Regions from separate parts of the Bradyrhizobium sp. USDA 4011 genome, predicted to be linked through region 3. Evidence: riboswitches for the same ligand, from Rfam matches in the RefSeq annotation. Region 3 holds a riboswitch; each other region holds the start of a gene.

What was found. Region 3 has a riboswitch for cobalamin ahead of ACVW1C_RS22155 (TonB-dependent receptor). Riboswitches for the same ligand answer to the same signal wherever they lie in the genome.
Region 1: it holds a riboswitch for cobalamin, as region 3 does, so the genes downstream of both, ACVW1C_RS23855 (TonB-dependent receptor) here and ACVW1C_RS22155 (TonB-dependent receptor) in region 3, are expected to answer to the same signal.
Region 2: it holds a riboswitch for cobalamin, as region 3 does, so the genes downstream of both, metE (5-methyltetrahydropteroyltriglutamate--homocysteine S-methyltransferase) here and ACVW1C_RS22155 (TonB-dependent receptor) in region 3, are expected to answer to the same signal.

The regions. Positions count from the first base shown of each region.
Region 1 covers NZ_JBSSGG010000001.1:5,084,102-5,090,430, reverse strand. The annotation lists gene ACVW1C_RS23860 (PepSY domain-containing protein) at 1-1,448, opposite strand, end outside; gene ACVW1C_RS23855 (TonB-dependent receptor) at 1,451-3,733, opposite strand; cobalamin riboswitch at 3,840-4,035, opposite strand; partial or broken gene ACVW1C_RS23850 (IS1182 family transposase) at 4,217-5,537, opposite strand; gene ACVW1C_RS23845 (CobW family GTP-binding protein) at 5,762-6,329, opposite strand, start outside.
Region 2 covers NZ_JBSSGG010000001.1:5,944,547-5,950,875, reverse strand. The annotation lists gene ACVW1C_RS28045 (ribonucleotide-diphosphate reductase subunit beta) at 1-880, opposite strand, end outside; gene ACVW1C_RS28040 (ribonucleoside-diphosphate reductase subunit alpha) at 895-3,774, opposite strand; cobalamin riboswitch at 3,889-4,099, opposite strand; cobalamin riboswitch at 4,221-4,421, shown strand; gene metE (5-methyltetrahydropteroyltriglutamate--homocysteine S-methyltransferase) at 4,536-6,329, shown strand, end outside.
Region 3 covers NZ_JBSSGG010000001.1:4,732,391-4,738,719, reverse strand. The annotation lists gene ACVW1C_RS22175 (MBL fold metallo-hydrolase) at 1-576, shown strand, start outside; gene ACVW1C_RS22170 (ABC transporter substrate-binding protein) at 680-1,471, opposite strand; gene ACVW1C_RS22165 (ABC transporter ATP-binding protein) at 1,516-2,289, opposite strand; gene ACVW1C_RS22160 (FecCD family ABC transporter permease) at 2,286-3,329, opposite strand; cobalamin riboswitch at 3,442-3,639, shown strand; gene ACVW1C_RS22155 (TonB-dependent receptor) at 3,821-6,025, shown strand; gene ACVW1C_RS22150 (hypothetical protein) at 6,136-6,309, shown strand.

The sequences.
Region 1 (6,329 bases), 350 kb from region 3:
CGCCGCCGCAGCCGGCGCCAGCCGATCACGATACCGCTGATCGAGACGATCGTGCCGACCGCCGACAGCAGCCAGACCACGACATCGCGCGCCGGCCAGATGCGCAGCAGAACGGGAAAGTCCAGGCTGTGCAGCGCATTGAACAGCCAGCGATAGGACCTACGGCTGTCGTCGCTGCGGTCGAGGATCTCGGCGGTGACCGGGGAGATGTGCAGCCAGGTATGGGCGGGATCGTCGAAGCCGATCCGCAGCACCGGAAGCTCGCGCACTTGGTGCAGCGTGTACCAGTGGGCGTCCGGTTCATCGAGCTGTCGCGCCGATATCATCGCAGCTCCCGGCATCGCGCGCCGGGCAGCCGCGATGATCTCATCCTGCGAGAGCGTCACGGGCGCGCCGGTCACGGGATCCGCGAGGCTGCGGCGGCCACTACTGCCGTCGAGCACCATCAGCCGGCGTCCGCCGATCCAGACGAAGCGCGCCTCCACCGCCGATACCTGCGGCGGCGACTGCAAGCCGGCGACGATATCGGGTGCATCATGGCCGTTGTAGCCGACTTCGATCTCGCGCGTGAGGCCACGACCGGAGAATGCACCGCCGGGATTGAGCGACAGCCAGCCGCTGAACATCCAGGTGATGACGAAGATGCCGCCGACGAGGCCGGCAATATGATGCCAGGCTATCCAGCCGCGATAGGGCGAGACGGCGCCATCAGCGTAACGGCGCGTCAGCCGCAGGCGAAGAATGCCGATCCAGAATCCGGTGACGGCGACGACGAGGCAGATGCCCGATATCCACAGCACCACGTCCCGCCACAACGGCCCGTCCTTGCGCAACACGGTAGGATAGATCCAGTGCGGGATCGAGCCGAGCCAGTTCCAGACGCGCTCGCGCCGCGTGGTGTCAAGTGCGATCTCGCCGGTGCGCGAGGAGACATAAAGTTCGGTGCCATCCGCGTCGCCGAGGCCGATCAAATAGAGCGGCCGCCGCGGATCGAAGTGCGCCGTCACCGTCCATTGATCGCGCGTCAGGGTATCGAGCAGTTGCGGCTGCACGGCACGCGGGTGATGCCGGGCAACGGCAAGCGCCTGGTCCGGCGCGATCCGGTCGATCACGCTGCCGTCGATCGCCGAGATGGTGACGGCGGCTCCCTTCCAGCCGGTCACGCGATAGACCGGAACGTCGTCCAGCATCGAGAGCCGCAGATCGCGCGGATAATGCTCCGTGCCCGCGATCGCCATCGCGCGATCAGGTGCGATCTGTACCTTGCTCCAAACGATGCCAGGGAGTGCAGAGAGGCGCTCGTCGTCAGTGAAACGCGGAAACGCCACGTACATCATGACGAGGCCGGAGATGAACCACATCGCGAAGAAGAGACACGTCGCAATGCCGATCCAGCGATGGACGACATAGAGCCATCGCCGCGCTCGCCGGATCAGAGCGTTGCGCATGGTCAGAACTTCACGTTGACGGATAATTCGGCGGTGCGCGGCATGCCGAGCAGCCACTGCCCCGTCCCGTTCGAGGTCACCGCGTAGACCTTGTCGAACAGATTGTAGACCCGGAACGCGACCGTGGTGCGGTCATCCGGCTTCCACCTGATGCCGCCATTGACCACATTGTAGCCCGGCCGCAGCTGGGTGTTGGCGAGATCGGAGTACATCGCGCCGACGATCTGCACGCCGCCATAGACCGACCAGTTCGGCGCGAAGTCCCAGGTCAGCCAAACGTTCGAGACCTGCTGCGGCACGTTGACCGGAACATTGCCGTTGTAGCTGACGACTTTGCCGCCGACCACCTGGCTGTTGTTGTCGTATCGGGCACGCAGCAGCGCAAGATTGGCGTCGACGCGCCAGCCGTCGTTCAGCGCGAGCCCGATCGTTCCTTCGACCCCGCGGGATGATTGCTGGCCGATCTGCAGTGCCAGGCCGGCGGTCGGATTGCTGGGATCGGGAATGGTCAGGCCGGTCTTGACGATCTCGTACCCTGCCAGCGTCCACTCGCCGCGGCCGCCCCAGAACGACTGCTTGACGCCGATTTCGGTCTGCTTGCCGGTCGCGAGCTGGAAGGTTTTCTGCGAGGTCGACAGCGAGATCAGGTTGCTGACCGGATCGACGCCGACCGCATACTGGCCGTAGAACGCGAGGTTCTTGATCGGCTCGTACACCAACCCGGTTCGCCAGCTGGTGCCCGACAGCGTGGTTTCAAAACTGTTCGCCGGCGTCTTGTAGTCGGTGCGATCGACCTCGGGACGATCGTACCGGACGCCGGTGACGAGCGACAATTGATCGGTCAGCGACAGGCGATCTTCGGCGAACAGCGCGTATTGATTGACGATCGCGTTGAAGCCCGGCGTCGTCGCCGTGGTCGTCGCGAAGAACGATCCGGGATCGAACACGTAAGGATTGACCGACGACGCGCCGCCATAGGGCGAATTGTTGGTGTGGGTGAAGTCGATCCGGTTGACGTCGAACCCGGCGACGAACTGGTTCGCGAGCCCGAGAACGTGACCGCTGAAGGTCGCATCCATCCGGTTGCCGAGCTGCTTCTGGTCGTGGAATATCTCGATGTAGCTGGAGCGGTCGATCAGCTGGGTCTTCGGATTCCAGGTGTAATTTTCGATGTCGCGCCAGTGCCGCTCGCTGGTCAGATAATACAGCGTGTTGTTGACCTTGATGCCGTCGGCGACATCCCACTCGGTCTTGAACTGGGTCCAGCTGTCCTGGTAGCGGATCGCGCTGTCTGATGCGTTGTAGTTCTTGAAACGCAATGCATCCTGGATCGACCCGTTGATCAGCGGCGTGCCGAAATAGCGCGACGGGCTGCGATCGCCATAGTCCTCGGAGAGCGTAAAGGCGAGATTGTCCGATGCCTGCACCCGCACGGCGGCGGCGACCACCGCATTCGAGGTCTTGTCGCGATCGACCCAGCCGTCCGACATGTTGCCGGTGGCGTTGATGCGGTAGGACACATTGGGATCGATCGGACCGGTGCTGTCCACCGACAGCCGTCGCGTCATGTTGCTGTCGAGCGAGACCTCGGCCTCGTTATAGGGCGTGCCCTGCGGCTTTTTCGGAACAACGTTGATGACGCCGCCGATCGCACCCTCGCCGTACAGCACCGAGGCCGGACCGCGCAGCACTTCAACCCGTTGCGTCGACCAGGTGTCGTAGGGGAACGTCAGGGTGCCCGAACCGATATAGAAGCGCGTGCCGTCATACAGCGTCATCACCGAGTTGCTGCCGGCAAAACCGCGGGTGCTGAACGACAGGCCGCCATTGCCGGGCGCCGGCGTCGCGATGAACCCTGCCGCGTTCTGGGTGACGGCATCGAGCACATTGTGCTGGCCGCGTTCGGCGATGGTCTGCGACGTGATGATCTCGACGCTGGCCGGCGTCTGCAGCGGCGTCAGATTGAGGCGACTGCCGGTGCCTCCCTGTGTGGTGGCGTTGAGCGTCGGCGATGCCGATCCCGATGCACCCGACGCCGCGGTGCGCGGCGCGCCAGCGGTTGCCGCCGCCGTTGCAGGTCTGGCGCGCGGCCGCGACGACGTCGCCGAGTTGCGGCTTCGCACCGTGGGCTTGGGCTTTGCGGATGTCGAGGGTGCGACCTCGATCGGATCGAGCGTCGTAGGTGGAGCTGTTTGCGCCGAAGCCTCAGTCGGCAGCAGCAGCGATGACAGGGAGCAAACGAGACCGAGGCGCCAACGGCGCGCGGCGGGAGATGACGGAGACATGAGAAGACTCGCGGTAACGTGGCACGTCACCGCGAACGCGGACTGGCGCATTGCCCCAAAGGCAATGCTCCGATCCCACCAGGACGCCCCCGCCCGATGTGCTCGCGTGTGACCACGACTGACGGCAGGTCTCCTGGCTCACGGGTCATCGCCTGTCGACGCCTTCCCGGGCTTGATAGCCCAGTGGCAAATTGACGAAAGGCTCGCCGTTTACAGTTGCGGGGACAGCTGCGGCATTGGGGTTACCCTCGCACCGCATTCCCTTTTGATCCCCGAAGGGAACCGTCGGCAGAAACGATAGGTGGTGCGGGATGGGGTGTCAATTCGATGCGATTGTCGCACACATGCTTTGCGGGATGATGCTGCTGCGATGACACAGCGACAGCGCGGGCCGACGCGAGGATTCTCTATTCCGTCATCCTGACAGCTTGTGAATCTTTTTGTTTCGCCAATTTCTGGTGTGTTGGCGGGATAGCCGAAGCTTCAGATTTGATGGCCTTGCAGGATGTTGTTGGCGAGTGCGTACCAGAGCACGACAGCGCGGACCTTTTCGATGCCGCGCACGGTCAGTTGCCGCAGGTTCCAGTTTCGCCAGCGGGCATGGATGCATTCGCAGATCGAGCGAAGCTTGTACTGAGCCTTGCCGGCCTCGCTAGCCATCCGAGCCCGCCAAGCCAGGACACCCGGGCCATCCCCGCGCCGCGGCAGGGAGGGATCGGTGCCGTGCTTGGATTGTGTCGGTGGACAGAAGACCTCAACTCCCTGGCTGTGCGCCCATTCGATGTCGTGGGCGCTGCTAAAGCCGCCGTCGACGAGATGGCGCCCCGGAAGACGACCAATCCGCACGCGCGTCCGCTCGAGCATCGGCCGCATGAGGCCGCGGTCTGAGCCGGCATTGGTGATCTCGAACCCGACGACGATCTGCTCTCCGGCCACGCTTGCCACTTGCAAATTGTACCCCGGGCGGAAGCCGCCATCGGCCATCTTCATGACGCGCGCCTGTGGGTCCGTGGTGGAGGCGCGCGGCTCCTTGGGCGTCTTGCCGTTGTTGCGCTCTTCCGCGCGCGCTTGACGCTGGCGCTTGATCTCCTCAAGCGCTGCCTGTGCCGCCTTCAGCCGCTGCGCGCGCTCACGTGCTGCGCGCTCCTTGGCCGCCTTGATGCGCTGGTTGCTCGCGTCGGAGCGCGCATCGACCTCTCGCTTGAGTTCCTCCACGACCCCCTGCGCCACCCCCAGATGCCGGTCGAGGGTTGCCTGGCGCCGGAACGAGGCTGCTCCGGCGCTCGCCCGAATCCGCACGCCATCCTGCGCCAGCGTGTCGAGATCGACTAAGCCGACTTCGGCCAGCGCCGCCAGATGTTCTGCCAGCAGCCGGTCGAGCAAATCGGCATATCCGACCCGGAAGTCCGCCAGCGAGTGATAATTCACCGACACCCCGCCGCACAGCCAGCGATAGACATCGTGGCTCTCGCACAGCCGCTCCAGAGCCCGGGCACTCCCCCACCCCCTCGCTGGTCGCATAGAGCCACAGCGCCAACAAAAGTCGCGGCGAGGTCGCCGGATGACCAGGCCTGTGGCCCCGGGCCTTGATCCGATCCTCAAGCTCGCTCAGGTCGAGACCTTCGACATAGGACCAGATCACCCGCGCCGGATGACCCTCCCCAATGAGGCTCTCGATATCGACCGCTCGCAGCTCAACTTGATCGCGCTTCGGTTCGCGCAGCCGCGGCGAGCCCAACGGCGCCCCATCAGTTTGCGGCTTCGACCGCTCAGGCAGTTCTCCGAACAGCTTGTCCCCGGCCATCTTCCATCCCCCGCAACTCGCTCCGTGCAGAGAATCACATCCCGACCGAACCGGCTACATCGGCAGTCTAAAACAGGAAAAATTCACACGCTCTGAGGTGCGAGCCTTGCGGCGCAATTGCGCCGCTGGGCGAGCCTCGAAGGATGCACGGCCACCAGCCGGGCCGTCGATCCTTCGAGACGCCGCTTCGCGGCTCCTCAGGATGACGGAATACCTAATTCGCATCACCCTGCTTCGACACATCCCTGCATCACCTCATCGATCTCGGCCCGCGACAGAGCGCCCATCTCGGCGATGAACACGATTCGCGTGCGTGGCACACCGGGTGCCGGCACGCCGCCGGCAGCCAATGTCGCGCGGCCGCCGGCGAGTTGAAACACCGTCAGCCGTCCGGGCTGCTCCACCGTCTCGAACAATCCCTTCGCCCGCGCCAGCTTCGGCGCCAGTTTGCCGATCGCCTGCTGCAAGCGCGGCAACCGCACCGGCCGCTCCGAGGTCCAGCTCAGCGTCTCGAACCGGTCGGATCCCGGCCGTCGCGGCGCGGTCTCGCGCGGCGCCGGCACATGATCGAGATCCGCCGGAAACAGCAACGCCTCCGGCACCTCACCATGCAAGGCATCAACGACCACGGCCGCCGGACGCGCTGCCCGTACCGCGTCGCGGATTGCGGCGCACGCGGCTGCATCGGCCAGATCGACCTTGCTCAGCGCCACCACATCGGCCGCCCGCAACTGCGAGCGCAGCAGCGCATCGTTCAGCATCGCCGCCGGCTGGGTCGCGTCGACCACGCAC
Region 2 (6,329 bases), 1.2 Mb from region 3:
CGGCGGCCTCGCGGATCATGCCACGGACCTCGTCCTGGAACGTGGACGTCCACAGATGCGGGTTCTCGATCTTGATCTGGTTGATGACGTCGATGCCGAAGTTCAGATGAATGCTCTCGTCGCGCAGGATGTATTGATACTGCTCGGCGATCCCAACCATTTTATTGCGGCGGCCGAGCGAGAGGATCTGGGCGAAGCCGGTATAGAACCACATGCCCTCGAAGATCACGTAGAAGGCGACGAGGTCGCGCAGAAACGCCCGATCGGCGGCCGGCGTGCCGGTCTTGAAGTCGGGATCGTCGAGATGCTGGGTGTGCTTGATCGCCCACACCGCCTTGTCGGTAATCGAGGGCACCTCGCGGTACATGTTGAACAGCTCGCCCTCGTCGAGGCCGAGGCTTTCGACGATGTACTGGAAGGTGTGGGTGTGCACCGCCTCCTCGAAGGCCTGGCGCAGCAGATATTGCCGGCACTCCGGATTGGTGAGGTGGCGGTAGATCGCCAGCACGATGTTGTTGGCGACCAGGCTCTCGGAGGCCGCGAAGAAACCGAGATTGCGCTTGATGGCGCGGCGCTCGTCCTCGGTGAGGCCGTCGCGCGACTTCCACAGCGCGATGTCGGCCTGCATCGAAACCTCGGTCGGCATCCAGTGATTGTTGCAGCCGGCGAGATATTTCTCCCACGCCCATTTGTATTTCAGCGGCAGAAGCTGGTTGACGTCGGCGCGGCAGTTGATCATCCGCTTCTCGTCGACCGAGACGCGGCCGCTATGGCGGTCGACGGTACCGAGGCCGGCGGCCTCGGTCGATGCGGCAGGCGCCGCCGCGAAGGGCGGCGGTGCTTTCTTGGCGGTGGCGGCGGTCTCTGACCAGTCGAGCATGTTCTTGATCCTTCTTACTGGCAGGCTTCGCAGTCGGGATTGTCGATCGAGCAGGCGATGGCGCCCGAGAGGTCCGGCGCCGGCGAGGCCAGCGCCGCCGACGACACCGCATTGAGCTTGCCGTCGGTGCCCTTCAGCGTCGATTTCTCGACATGCGTCGCGCTACGCGAACGCAGGTAGTAGGTGGTCTTCAGTCCCAGCGACCACGCCAGACGATACAGCGCGTCGAGCTTCTTGCCGGAGGGATTGGCAATATAGAGGTTGAGCGACTGCGCCTGGTCGATCCATTTCTGCCGCCGCGCCGCCGCCTCGAGCAGCCAGCTCGAGTCGATCTCGAACGCGGTCGCGTAGAGTGCCTTGAGGTCGTCGGGGATGCGGTCGATGGAGCCGACGCTGCCGTCGAAATATTTCAGGTCGTTGACCATCACCTCGTCCCACAGCCCGCGCGCCTTGAGGTCGCGCACCAGATAGTCGTTCACGACCGTGAAGTCGCCGGACATGTTGGATTTGACATAGAGATTCTGGTAGGCGGGCTCGATCGACTGGGCGACGCCGCAGATGTTGGAGATCGTCGCGGTCGGCGCGATCGCCATCACATTGGAGTTGCGCATACCGACCGACGTGACGCGGCTGCGCAGAATCGCCCAGTCACGCGTCGAGGTGCGATCCATTGCGACGCCGCCACGGGCGTCGGCAACGAAGTCGATCGAATCGATCGGCAGGATGCCCTGGCTCCACAGCGAGCCCTCGAACGAGGGATAGCGGCCGCGCTCGGCGGCGAGATCGCTGGAGGCCCAGATCGCATGGTAGGAGATTGCCTCCATGCTGATATCGGCGAAGGCAACCGCCGCGTCCGACGCCACCGCGATCCGCAGCGCATGCAGCGCATCCTGGAAGCCCATCAGGCCGAGACCGACCGGGCGGTGCCGCAGATTGGAGCGGCGCGCCTCCGGGATGGTGTAGAAGTTGATGTCGATGACGTTGTCGAGCATCCGCATCGCGGTCGTCACTGTGGCCTTCAGCCTGGCGTCGTTGAGCTTGCCGTCCTGTATGTGGTTGGCGAGGTTGATCGAGCCGAGATTGCACACCGCAGTCTCGTCGTCAGACGTGTTCAGCGTGATCTCGGTGCAGAGGTTCGAGGAGTGGATCACGCCGGCATGGCGCTGCGGCGAGCGCAGATTGGACGGGTCCTTGAAGGTGATCCAGGGATGGCCGGTCTCGAACAGCATGGTCAGCATCTTGCGCCAGAGATCGACGGCGCGAATCTGCTTGAACACTCGCATCTCGCCGCGCGCGGCCTTGGCCTCGTAATGGGCGTAGCGTTCGGCGAACGGCTTGCCGTAGAGATCGTGCAGGTCCGGCGTCTCGTCGGGCGAGAACAGCGTCCACTCGCCGTCAGCCTCGACGCGCTGCATGAACAAATCGGGCACCCAGTTCGCGGTGTTCATATCGTGGGTGCGGCGGCGGTCATCGCCGGTGTTCTTGCGCAGATCGAGGAATTCCTCGATGTCGACGTGCCAGGTCTCGAGATAGGCGCAGACCGCGCCCTTGCGCTTGCCGCCCTGGTTCACCGCGATCGCGGTGTCGTTGGCGACCTTGAGGAACGGCACCACGCCCAGGCTCTCGCCATTGGTGCCTTTGATGTGCGCGCCGAGCCCGCGGACGCGGGTCCAGTCATTGCCGAGCCCGCCGGAATATTTCGCCAGCAGCGCGTTATCCTTGATCGACTTGAAGATGCCGTCGAGATCGTCAGCCACGGTGGTGAGGAAGCACGATGAGAGCTGCGGCCGCTGCGTGCCAGAATTGAACAGGGTCGGCGTCGAAGCCATGAAGTCGAACGACGACAAGAGATTGTAGAACTCGATCGCGCGCCCCTCGCGGTCGATCTCGCGCAGCACCAGACCCATCGCAACGCGCATGAAGAATGCCTGCGGCAGCTCGATGCGGTTGCCCCGAACGTGCAGGAAATAGCGGTCATACAGCGTTTGCAGCCCGAGGAACTGGAACGACAGATCGCGTTCCGGCTTCATCGCCGCCGCAAGCCGCGCCAGATCGAAGCGGCCGAGTTCGACATCGAGCAGTTCGGCCTTGATCCCGGTCTTGATATAGGCCGGGAAATACTCGGCATAGCGGCTCGCCATGTCGGCCTGCGAGGCGCTGGTCGGCATATCAAGCACATAGGACAACACCTCGGTGCGCAGCTTGTCGAGCAAGAGGCGCGCGCTGACATAGGTGTAGTTCGGCTCCTGCTCCACCAGGGTGCGCGCGGCCATCACGGAGGCGAGCGCCAGTTCATCCTGGCTGATGCCGTCATAGATGTTGCGCTGGGTCTCGGCGATCAGGGGCGCAGCATCGACGCCATCGAGGCCGGCGCAGGCCTCGTTGATGATCAGCGCCAGCCGGGCGTGGTCGAGCGGCACCTCGCTACCGTTCGGCAATGTGATGTGAATGGCCGGCCCGGCCACAGGCTGGGCCACCGCCCTCGCCGCGTCCTGCTCAGCGCGCTGCCTCGTGCGCTCCTCACGATACAGCACATAGGCGCGCGCCACCTTATGGTGCTCGCTCCGCATCAGCGCGAGCTCGACCTGGTCCTGCACGTCCTCGATGTGGAAGGTGCGACCTTCGCTCATGCGACGCGTCAGCGCACTGAGGACCTCGGCGGTGAGCTGCTCGACAACCTCATGGACGCGGCGCGATGCGGCGGCGGTGTGCCCCTCGACCGCCAGGAACGCCTTGGTCATCGCAACCGAGATCTTGCTGGCGTCGAATTTCGACACCGTGCCATTGCGGCGGATCACCTGCATCGGAGGAGCGGCCTCCGGCGCGGCAAGCACTTCCGGACGCAGCAGGATGAGTGGCGCTGGCTTTGTTTCGCGATCGAGAGAGAGTGACATCGTGCAGACCCCGTGACGTTTGTTGGGGCCGGATGTCAGGGGACGCTGCATCATCCCGGCGGCAACGCACCGGCATGGCTGTGCAAGCGACCGCCGGGACACCCCGCCCGTGGACGTAATTTCGGTGTTACGGCAGGTCTCCTGACTCGCAGGTCGTCGTCGCTCCCGTGTCTTCCCGATGCGGACGACGCATCAGTGACGTGATTTCGGGAACAACTCGCTGCTTACAGTTGCGGGGGCAGTGCCGGATTTTCGGTGAGATCACCGGCTTCCCTCTTAGCCACCATGCTTTGCGGCATGACGGACCGTAACAACTATATCTGGTGTGATTTGGCACACTGTGTCAATGGGTCGCCAGAAAATGCAGATGGCGCCTGTTGATGATGTGAACAATGTCGCTCGATCACACGTGATGCCGCCCGAGTTGACGGCCACGCGAAGTTGCCGATAAGTGGCGGCGTCGTGGTTCTCCGAGAGGCACTTTCTCCCGGAGCTAAGAGGGAAGCCGGTACAATGCCGGCGCTGCCCCCGCAACTGTAAGCGGCGAGTTGTCGTCCACTCAAAGCCACTGAGGCGAAAGCTTCGGGAAGGCCAGACGACAGCTAGGACCCGCGAGCCAGGAGACCTGCCTCGACAACATGAACGTCCTCGGGCGGGGTGTCCCGGTGGTGCGGTTGCGACCCCGCACGCGCTTTTCCCGCGTCTTGCGGAGTCCAGACGTGTCACTACGGCCTTTGCCCCCAACTTTTGGGGTTAAGCCAATGTCTTCCACATCTACCTCCTCACTTGCTGTTGCGACTCTCGGCACGCCGCGGATCGGTCCGCGCCGTGAACTCAAGCTTGCGCTGGAAAGCTTCTGGGCCGGCGCGACAAACGAAAAGACGCTGATCGAGACCGGCGTCGGTCTGCGCGCCGCCAACTGGGCACGCCAGAAAAAGCTCGGCGTCTCGGTGATCCCGTCGAACGACTTCTCGTTCTACGACCAGGTGCTCGATACCTCGGTGATGGTCGGCGCGATCCCGGCCATCTATGGCTGGAGCAGCGGCCCGGTGCCGCTTGCGACCTATTTTGCGATGGCGCGCGGCGCTGAAGGTAGCGCGCATGACGCGTCGTGCGGTCACGCGCACCATAGCCAAGGTCATGGCGTACCGGCGCAGGAGATGACCAAGTGGTTCGACACCAACTACCACTACATGGTGCCCGAACTCTCTGCAGATCAGCAGTTCCGCCTCGCCTCACGCAAGCCGATCGAGGAATATGAGGAAGCCAAGGCCCTCGGTTACCAGACCCGACCGGTGCTGGTCGGCCCGGTTACTTTCCTGAAACTCGCCAAGAGCAAGGACGCCGGCTTCGAACCGCTGTCGCTGCTGGACCGCCTGCTTCCGGTCTATATCGAGGTACTGCGCGAGCTTGCCCGCCGCGGCGCCGAATGGGCGCAGATCGACGAGCCCTGCCTGGCGCTCGATCTCGACGATACCGCCCACGATGCGCTGCGTCGCGCCTATGGCGAGATCGCCAAGGCGGTGCCGCAGATCAAGATCATGCTGGCGAGCTATTTCGGCAGCCTCGGCGCAAACCGCGACACTGCGTTCACGCTTCCCGTCGCCGGCCTGCATTTCGACTTGGTGCGCGCGCCCGAGCAGCTCGATGACCTCGCCCACCTGCCCGCTGAGCGCGTCGTCTCGCTCGGCGTGCTCGACGGCCGCAACACCTGGCGCGCCGATCTCAGCAAGCTGCTCAACCGACTGGAACCGGTCGTCGCGAAGCTCGGCAAGAACCGCGTGCAGATCGCGCCCTCCTGCTCGCTGCTGCACGTGCCGATCGATCTTGCCCTCGAAGCGAAGCTCGACGCCGAGGTCAAGAGCTGGCTCGCCTTCTCGGTGCAGAAGATGGAGGAACTGGCCGCGCTCGGCACCGCGCTTGCGAGCGGCCACAATTCGATCGCGCCGACGCTGAAGGCGTCCGACGCAGCTGCCGCTGCGCGCAAGACCTCGCCACGGATACACGACGCGAAGGTCGCACAGCGCATGGCTGGCATTGACACCGCGATGCGCGGCCGTGCCAGCTCCTTCGAGGAACGAACCGAAGTGCAGCGCGCGCGGTTCAATCTGCCGGCGTTCCCGACCACCACCATCGGCTCGTTCCCGCAGACGCCCGAGGTCCGCAAGTCGCGCGCCGCGCATGCCAAGGGCAGCCTGAGCGACGCCAGCTACAAGGCCTTCCTGCAGGAGCAGACGGCAGAGACTGTGCGCTGGCAGGAAGCCGTCGGCCTCGATGTGCTCGTGCATGGCGAGTTCGAGCGCAACGACATGGTGCAGTATTTCGGCGAGCAGCTCTCCGGCTTCGTATTCACCGAGCATGCCTGGGTGCAATCCTACGGCTCGCGCTACGTCCGGCCGCCGATCCTGTTCGGCGACGTGTCGCGCCCGAAGCCGATGACGGTCGAATGGTGGCAATACGCGCAGTCGCTGACCAAAAAGCCGATGAAGGCGATGCTGACCGGCCCGGTCACGATCCTAAATTGGTCATTCGTTCGCGACGACATCCCGCGCAGC
Region 3 (6,329 bases):
AACCGCCTGCTCAAGCTGCCGGAGGAAACCCTGGTATTCCCCGCGCATGACTACAAGGGCGACACTGTCTCCACCATCGGCGAGGAAAAGCGCTACAATCCGCGGCTGCAGGTGAAATCGATCGACGACTACGTCGAGCTGATGAACAATCTTCATCTCCCGAACCCAAAGATGATGGACGTCGCGGTACCCGCCAACATGCATGTCGGCCTGCACCAGGACGAGCTTGCCAAAGAAGGCCTCTCCCTCAGCGCGCGCGACGCCATCGCGAGCCTCGGCCGGCCCGATATCCTGCTGGTCGATTTGCGCGAGAGCGGCGAGCGGGCCAAGCACGGCATGCTGCCCGGCGCCCTGCACGCGCCCTATCCCGGGATCTGCGCCACATTGCAGCCCGGCGGCATGCTGCGCGAGGTCGCGGCCGCGACCGGCCGCCGCGTCGTGTTCTTCTGCGCCTTCGGCGAGCGTTCCGCGATGGCCGTTGCCGCCGCGAAGAAGGCAGGGCTGGCGAACACCGCCCATATCGAAGGCGGCATCGACGCCTGGAAGAAGGCCGGCGGGCCGTTGGTGCAAGGGTAGGTCACTTCCCGTCATTGCGAGGAGCGAAGCGACGAAGCAATCCATGCTGCAGCACGCGGAAGGATGGATTGCTTCGCTTCGCTCGCAATGACGATAGAGATTCCTACCGTGTCACGCGCTGCAACTCCGCCGTCAGCCGATCCAGCGCATCGGCCAGCATGACGCCGCCGCACACCGTCAGCCGCTCCGGCACCACGATCCGCTTGTCGGCCGGATAGAAGCGTTCCAGCGCCGGATGCAGCAGGAAGGCGCGGCCCTCGTCCTGGGCGCGATCGCCGGCCTCCGACACCAGGATGAAATCCGGCCGCAGTTTTACGATTGCCTCCAGCGAAGCAAATCCGCCCGCGTCGAGCCCGAGTTCGCCGGCCGCGTTGCTCAGGCCGGTTGCCGCCAGCAGTGAGCTGATCAGGCTGCTGCGACCTGCGACAAAGCCGCGGCGCTCCACCGGCAGCACGCGATAGTGATGACCATCAGCCGCCGCCCGCGCCCGCGCGATCGCCGCATCGAGCCGCGCAATCTCGGCTCGCGCACGATCCGGATGCTGCAACACGTCGCCCATCGCGCGGATCTGGTCCCTCACCTCATCCAGCGTGCGCGGCACCGTGAATTCGACCAGGTGCAGCCCATTGGCCTTCAGCAAGTCGCGCGTCGCGCGCTTGTCGAACAGGCTGACCACGACAAGGTCGGGCTTGAGCAGCAGCACATCCTCGGCCTCGCCGGACAGGCGCGGAAAGTTTTGCGCCTGCTCGGCGGCCCAGGATTGCCAGGCATCGCGCGAAAAGCGGCTGAGGCCGAGGATCTGGTCCGGGTCGGCCAGCGACAGCACGAGCTGGTCGTTGCAGACGTTCATCGAGACGATGCGCGGTCCGGCGGCGGACGCGGCTGCATACGACATCAGCCATGCCGCTGCGGCCACCGCTGCGAGACGCCGCATCCCCATCACACGTCGGCCCATGGCACGATGACGGCCTCGCGCTGAAATTCGGTGCGGTAGGCGCTGACCCGGAACACGCGGGCCAGAACATTCTCGGACAACGCCTCAGCAGGCGCGCCTTGCGCCGACAGCCGCCCCTCCGACAGCACCAGCACATGGTTGGCAAAGCGCGCGGCGAGCCCGAGATCGTGGGTCACCACGATGACCAGCACGCCGGTGTCGGCGACGTTGCGCAGCTTCTGCATCACGTCGATCTGGTGACGCGGATCGAGCGAGGCGGTCGGCTCGTCGGCGAGGATCACCGGCGCCTCCACCGCTAGCACCCGGGCCAGTGCGACGCGGCTGCGTTCGCCGCCGGACAACTCAGTGACACGGCGGTCGCTGAATTCAGTGACGTCGACCGCCTGCATCGCGCGCAGCACCGCCTCCATATCCCTCGGCGACAACCGCGCCGGATCGGTCGCGCCATGCGGATAGCGGCCGAGCGCGACGATATCGCGCGCCGGCAGCGGCCAGTGCACCATGTGCCCCTGCGGCAAATAGGCGAAACGCTTCGCCCGCTCGCGCAGCGGCAGCGAGGCCAGCGCGTCGCCGGCGATCCGGATCTCGCCGTCGGATGGAATCAGCCCGGCGAGTGCGCGCAGCAGCGTGGTCTTGCCGGCGCCGTTCGGGCCGACCAGCGCAACCAGATGGCCCGCTTCCAGCGACAGCGAGACATCGTGCAGCACCTTGCGGCTGCCGAGCGAGGCATTGAGCGCGGTGGCGGAGAGCAGCGTCATGCCACGCCTCCGCCGAGCGCGCGGCGTTCGCGCATGATCAGATAGAGGAAGAACGGCACGCCGATGATCGAGGTCAGCACGCCGACCTTGATATCCGACGTCGAGGGGATGATGCGCACCGCGATATCGGCGGCGAGCAGCAACGCCGATCCGGTGAGCGCGCTCGGCACCAGCAGCCGCGCCGGATCGTGACCGATCAGAGGGCGCATCAGGTGCGGTGCGACGAGACCGATGAAGCCGATCGTGCCGGTGACCGCGACCGCGCCGCCGACGCCGAGCGCAACACCCGCGATCACGAGCAACCTTAGCCGCCCGACATCGACGCCGAGACTCTGCGCGGCTTCCTCGCCGAGCGTCAGCGCACGGAAGGCGCTCGCCTGGCTGAGCAGGATGGCCGCGCCCGCGATGATGAAGGGCAGCGCCAGCGCCACGTGCTGGAAGCTGCGGTCCTCCAGCGAACCGAGCAGCCAGAATGCGATCTCCAGCACCACGAACGGATTGCTGGAGAGATTCATCACCAGCGCCGTCGCCGCCCCCGCAAAGCTCGAGATCGCGAGTCCCGCGAGGATCAGGATCAAAAGCCCGGCATTGCGGCCGGCAATCGCCAGCAGCGCGAGCACCGAACCGAACGCGGCGATGATCGCCACCACCGGCAGCGCGTAGGAGCGCACATCGGCGAGGCCCAGCGCAATCACCAGCACCGCACCGAATGCCGCAGATTGCGGCGCGCCGAACAACGACGGCGAGGCCAGCGGATTGCGCAGCAGGCCCTGCAGCGCTGCGCCCGATAGCCCGAGAATACCGCCGATCGCGAACGCCAGGATGGTGCGCGGCAGCCGGATCTCGCGCACGATCACCTGCGCCACGTCGCTGCCGCCGCCGAACAGCGCCTCGATCACCGCAAGCGGCGACAGCCGCACCGGCCCGATGCCGAGCGAGAGCACCAGCAGCAGGACCACGAGCGCGAGCAGCGCCGCGGTAGCGCCCCACCGGCGCCGCGCCGCGACCTCGGCCGCCAAGGCAAAATCCTGCACGTTCATTGGATCCATGCTCTTACAGCGATCGCCGTGGCAGACAAGCGACACTCGACAGAAACCGTGGCCGCGTCGTCCCCGCCCGACGTCCGCCGGATTGACTTTGCCGCCCGGCCGAACCCTAGATGAACATGACGGTTCTTTCATGAGATGAAAAGGGAATGCGGTGCGGGGAAACCTCCTCAACGCCGCGGCTGCCCCCGCAACTGTATGCGGTGAATCCTTCGTCACAGGCCACTGGGAGTCTCGGTCCTGGGAAGGCGACGAAGGGTAACGACCCGCGAGCCAGGAGACCTGCCGTCAGCCGTGGTCACACGCGAAGATGCCGGTCGGGGAGTACAGGCATGAGCTTCACCTGAGGCTGCAAGCAGCTGAGCCTGCGAGCACGATGGTGAGACTGGTTCGCGGTGACGTGCCACTGACGTTACCGAGGTCTCACCTAGATGTTCTCCAACTCTTCTTCCCGGCGCCGCCGCGCGCTTCTGCTCGCGTCGACGATGATCGTGCCGACAATCGTTCTCTCGACCGCACGGGCGCAGCAGGCGCCCTCTCCCGATCAGCTGCCAGCCATCGAAATCACCAAGCCGGGCGACCAGAATGTCACGCGCGCCAGGCCGGCCGCGGACGAAGCGCCGGCCCCGCGCCGCCCGGCGCCGGGCACAGGACAGGGCAGCGGGAGCGGATCGGGCTCGACAGGGACCGGACCGGCCACCGGAACGGGCGGCACCGGCGGCGGCGGCCGCCAGTTCGCCGGCATTGTCGGCTCTTCCTCGACCGTGATCACCGCCGACGACATCGCGCATTCGCCGGTGCAGTCGCTGCCCGAGATTCTCGCGCAGGTGCCGGGCGTGCAGCTGCAATCGCTTTATGGCGGCCCGAACGGCGCCAAGACCGCGGTCGACCTGCGCGGCTTCGGCGCATTCGCCTCCGACAACACCCTGTTCCTGCTCAACGGCCGACGGCTCAACGACGTCGACAAGGCCGGCTTCGATCTCACCACGATCCCGCTCGATTCGATCGAACGCGTCGAGATCACGCGCGGCAACAGCGGCGCGGTGCTCTACGGCGACAACGCGGTGGGCGGCGTGGTCAACATCATCACCAAGACCGGCGCTGGCGGTCCACCGGCGACGATACGGGCCGAAGGCGGGTTCGGCTCGTTCAACACCCGCATGGCCGCGGTGTCCGCGGCGCTCAATTCCGGCCCGTGGTCGACCTCGTTCTACGGCAACGGCATCAAGTCCGACGGCTACCGCGTCAACAACGCGCTCGACCAGCGCAACGCCGTCGGCAACGTCAACTACACGACATCGGACCTCACCGCCTTCCTCACCGTCACCGGCAGCGACCAGAAGCTCGGCCTGCCCGGCGGACGACTGGTCGATCCGTCGATCGGCGTCAACGAGCTGCTCACCAATCGCAGAGGCGCAGCGACGCCGTTTGACTATGCCAATCAGCAAACCGCCAGCGTCACCACCGGCTTCACCAAGACGCTGATGAACGGCGTCGACCTTATCGTCGACGGCGGCTGGCGCCAGCGCGAGACGCAAAGCGGCTTCTTCGGCACCGTGCCGACCATCAGCTTCGCCTCGACCTATAATGATGCCGCGCTACAGACCTGGTCGATCACGCCGCGGCTCAGCGTCAAGAACGTGATGCTGGGAATGCCGTCCACGGTCCTGACCGGCATCGACTATTACGACTCGACGTTCCGTGAGGCACGCGGCGCCTATCAGGGCGTCGATCCCTACCACATCTACAATATCGAGCAGCAGACCGTGGCCGGCTACTGGCAGCATACACTGGGCGTGCTGCCGACCACCGATTTCTCGTACGGCGCGCGCGTCCAGAATACCAGCGTCTCGGCACGCGACCGCTACGACCCGAACGCACCGTTCGCCTTCGACGCGCAGGCGGCGCCGCTCGACAGCAACGAGACCCAATACGCGCTGCATGTCGGCGCCGAGCATCGCTTCACCGACACCTTCTCGGTATTCGGCCGCGCCGCGCGCGCATTCCGCACGCCCGACGTCGACGAGCGCGTCGCGTCGGGTCCGTCATTCGATCCGCTGACCTTCGCCCCGATCCCGCAAAACTTCCAGCTCAGAACCCAGACATCGCAGGACGTCGAGGGCGGGTTCCGCGTCAAGACCAACCTGTTTCAGGTCCAGACCAGCGTCTATCTGATGGATCTCGAGAACGAGATCCATTTCAACCCGGTGCTGTTCTACAACGTCAACCTCGACCCCACCCGCCGCTACGGCTCCGAGACCAGCGCCTCGCTCAAGGTCAGCGACACCGTGACGTTGCGCGGCGGCATGGCGATCACCCGCGCCGTCTTCCGCGAAGGCATGTGGACCGGCAACGACGTGCCGCTGGTGTCGCGCTATACCGGCAATCTCGGCGTGACCTGGAATATCTGGCAGAACTATCTGGTGTTCGATGCCACGGTGCGGGCCTGGAGCTCGCGCATCATGGACAACGACCAGGCCAACACCCAGAACCGGATTCCCGGCAACGCCACCGCCGATCTCAAGCTCAGCGGGCAATACGACCGCTTCTTCTGGTCGCTGAGCGTGAACAATCTGTTCAACGCGCTCTACTACGACTACGCCATCGCGAGCTCGTTCACGGCCGGCCGCTTCTCGGCCTATCCGCTGCCCGGCCGCACCTACATGGTCAAGGCTGGCGCGACGTTTTGAGCTATCCGGCGCGGCGGGTGTGACCGGCCGCGCCCATCTCCTTACGTTACAAGCACCGGCGAACTGGGGTAGAATTCCGGCTGCTGATTTGACCCGCGCAGGGGAAACGGATGGCCAAGGCCGGAAAGAAGAGCAAGGGCGGCGGCAAGATCGACGACAAGACCGACGACAAGTCGAAAAAGCCTCCACCGCCCGCGGCGCCACAGGACGACGATTATTACGAGGATGGCGACATCGCCACGCCGAAGCTCGATCGCTACGGCAATGATGACGAGCCGTTGTGAGGGACGAGCGCAATATAAGT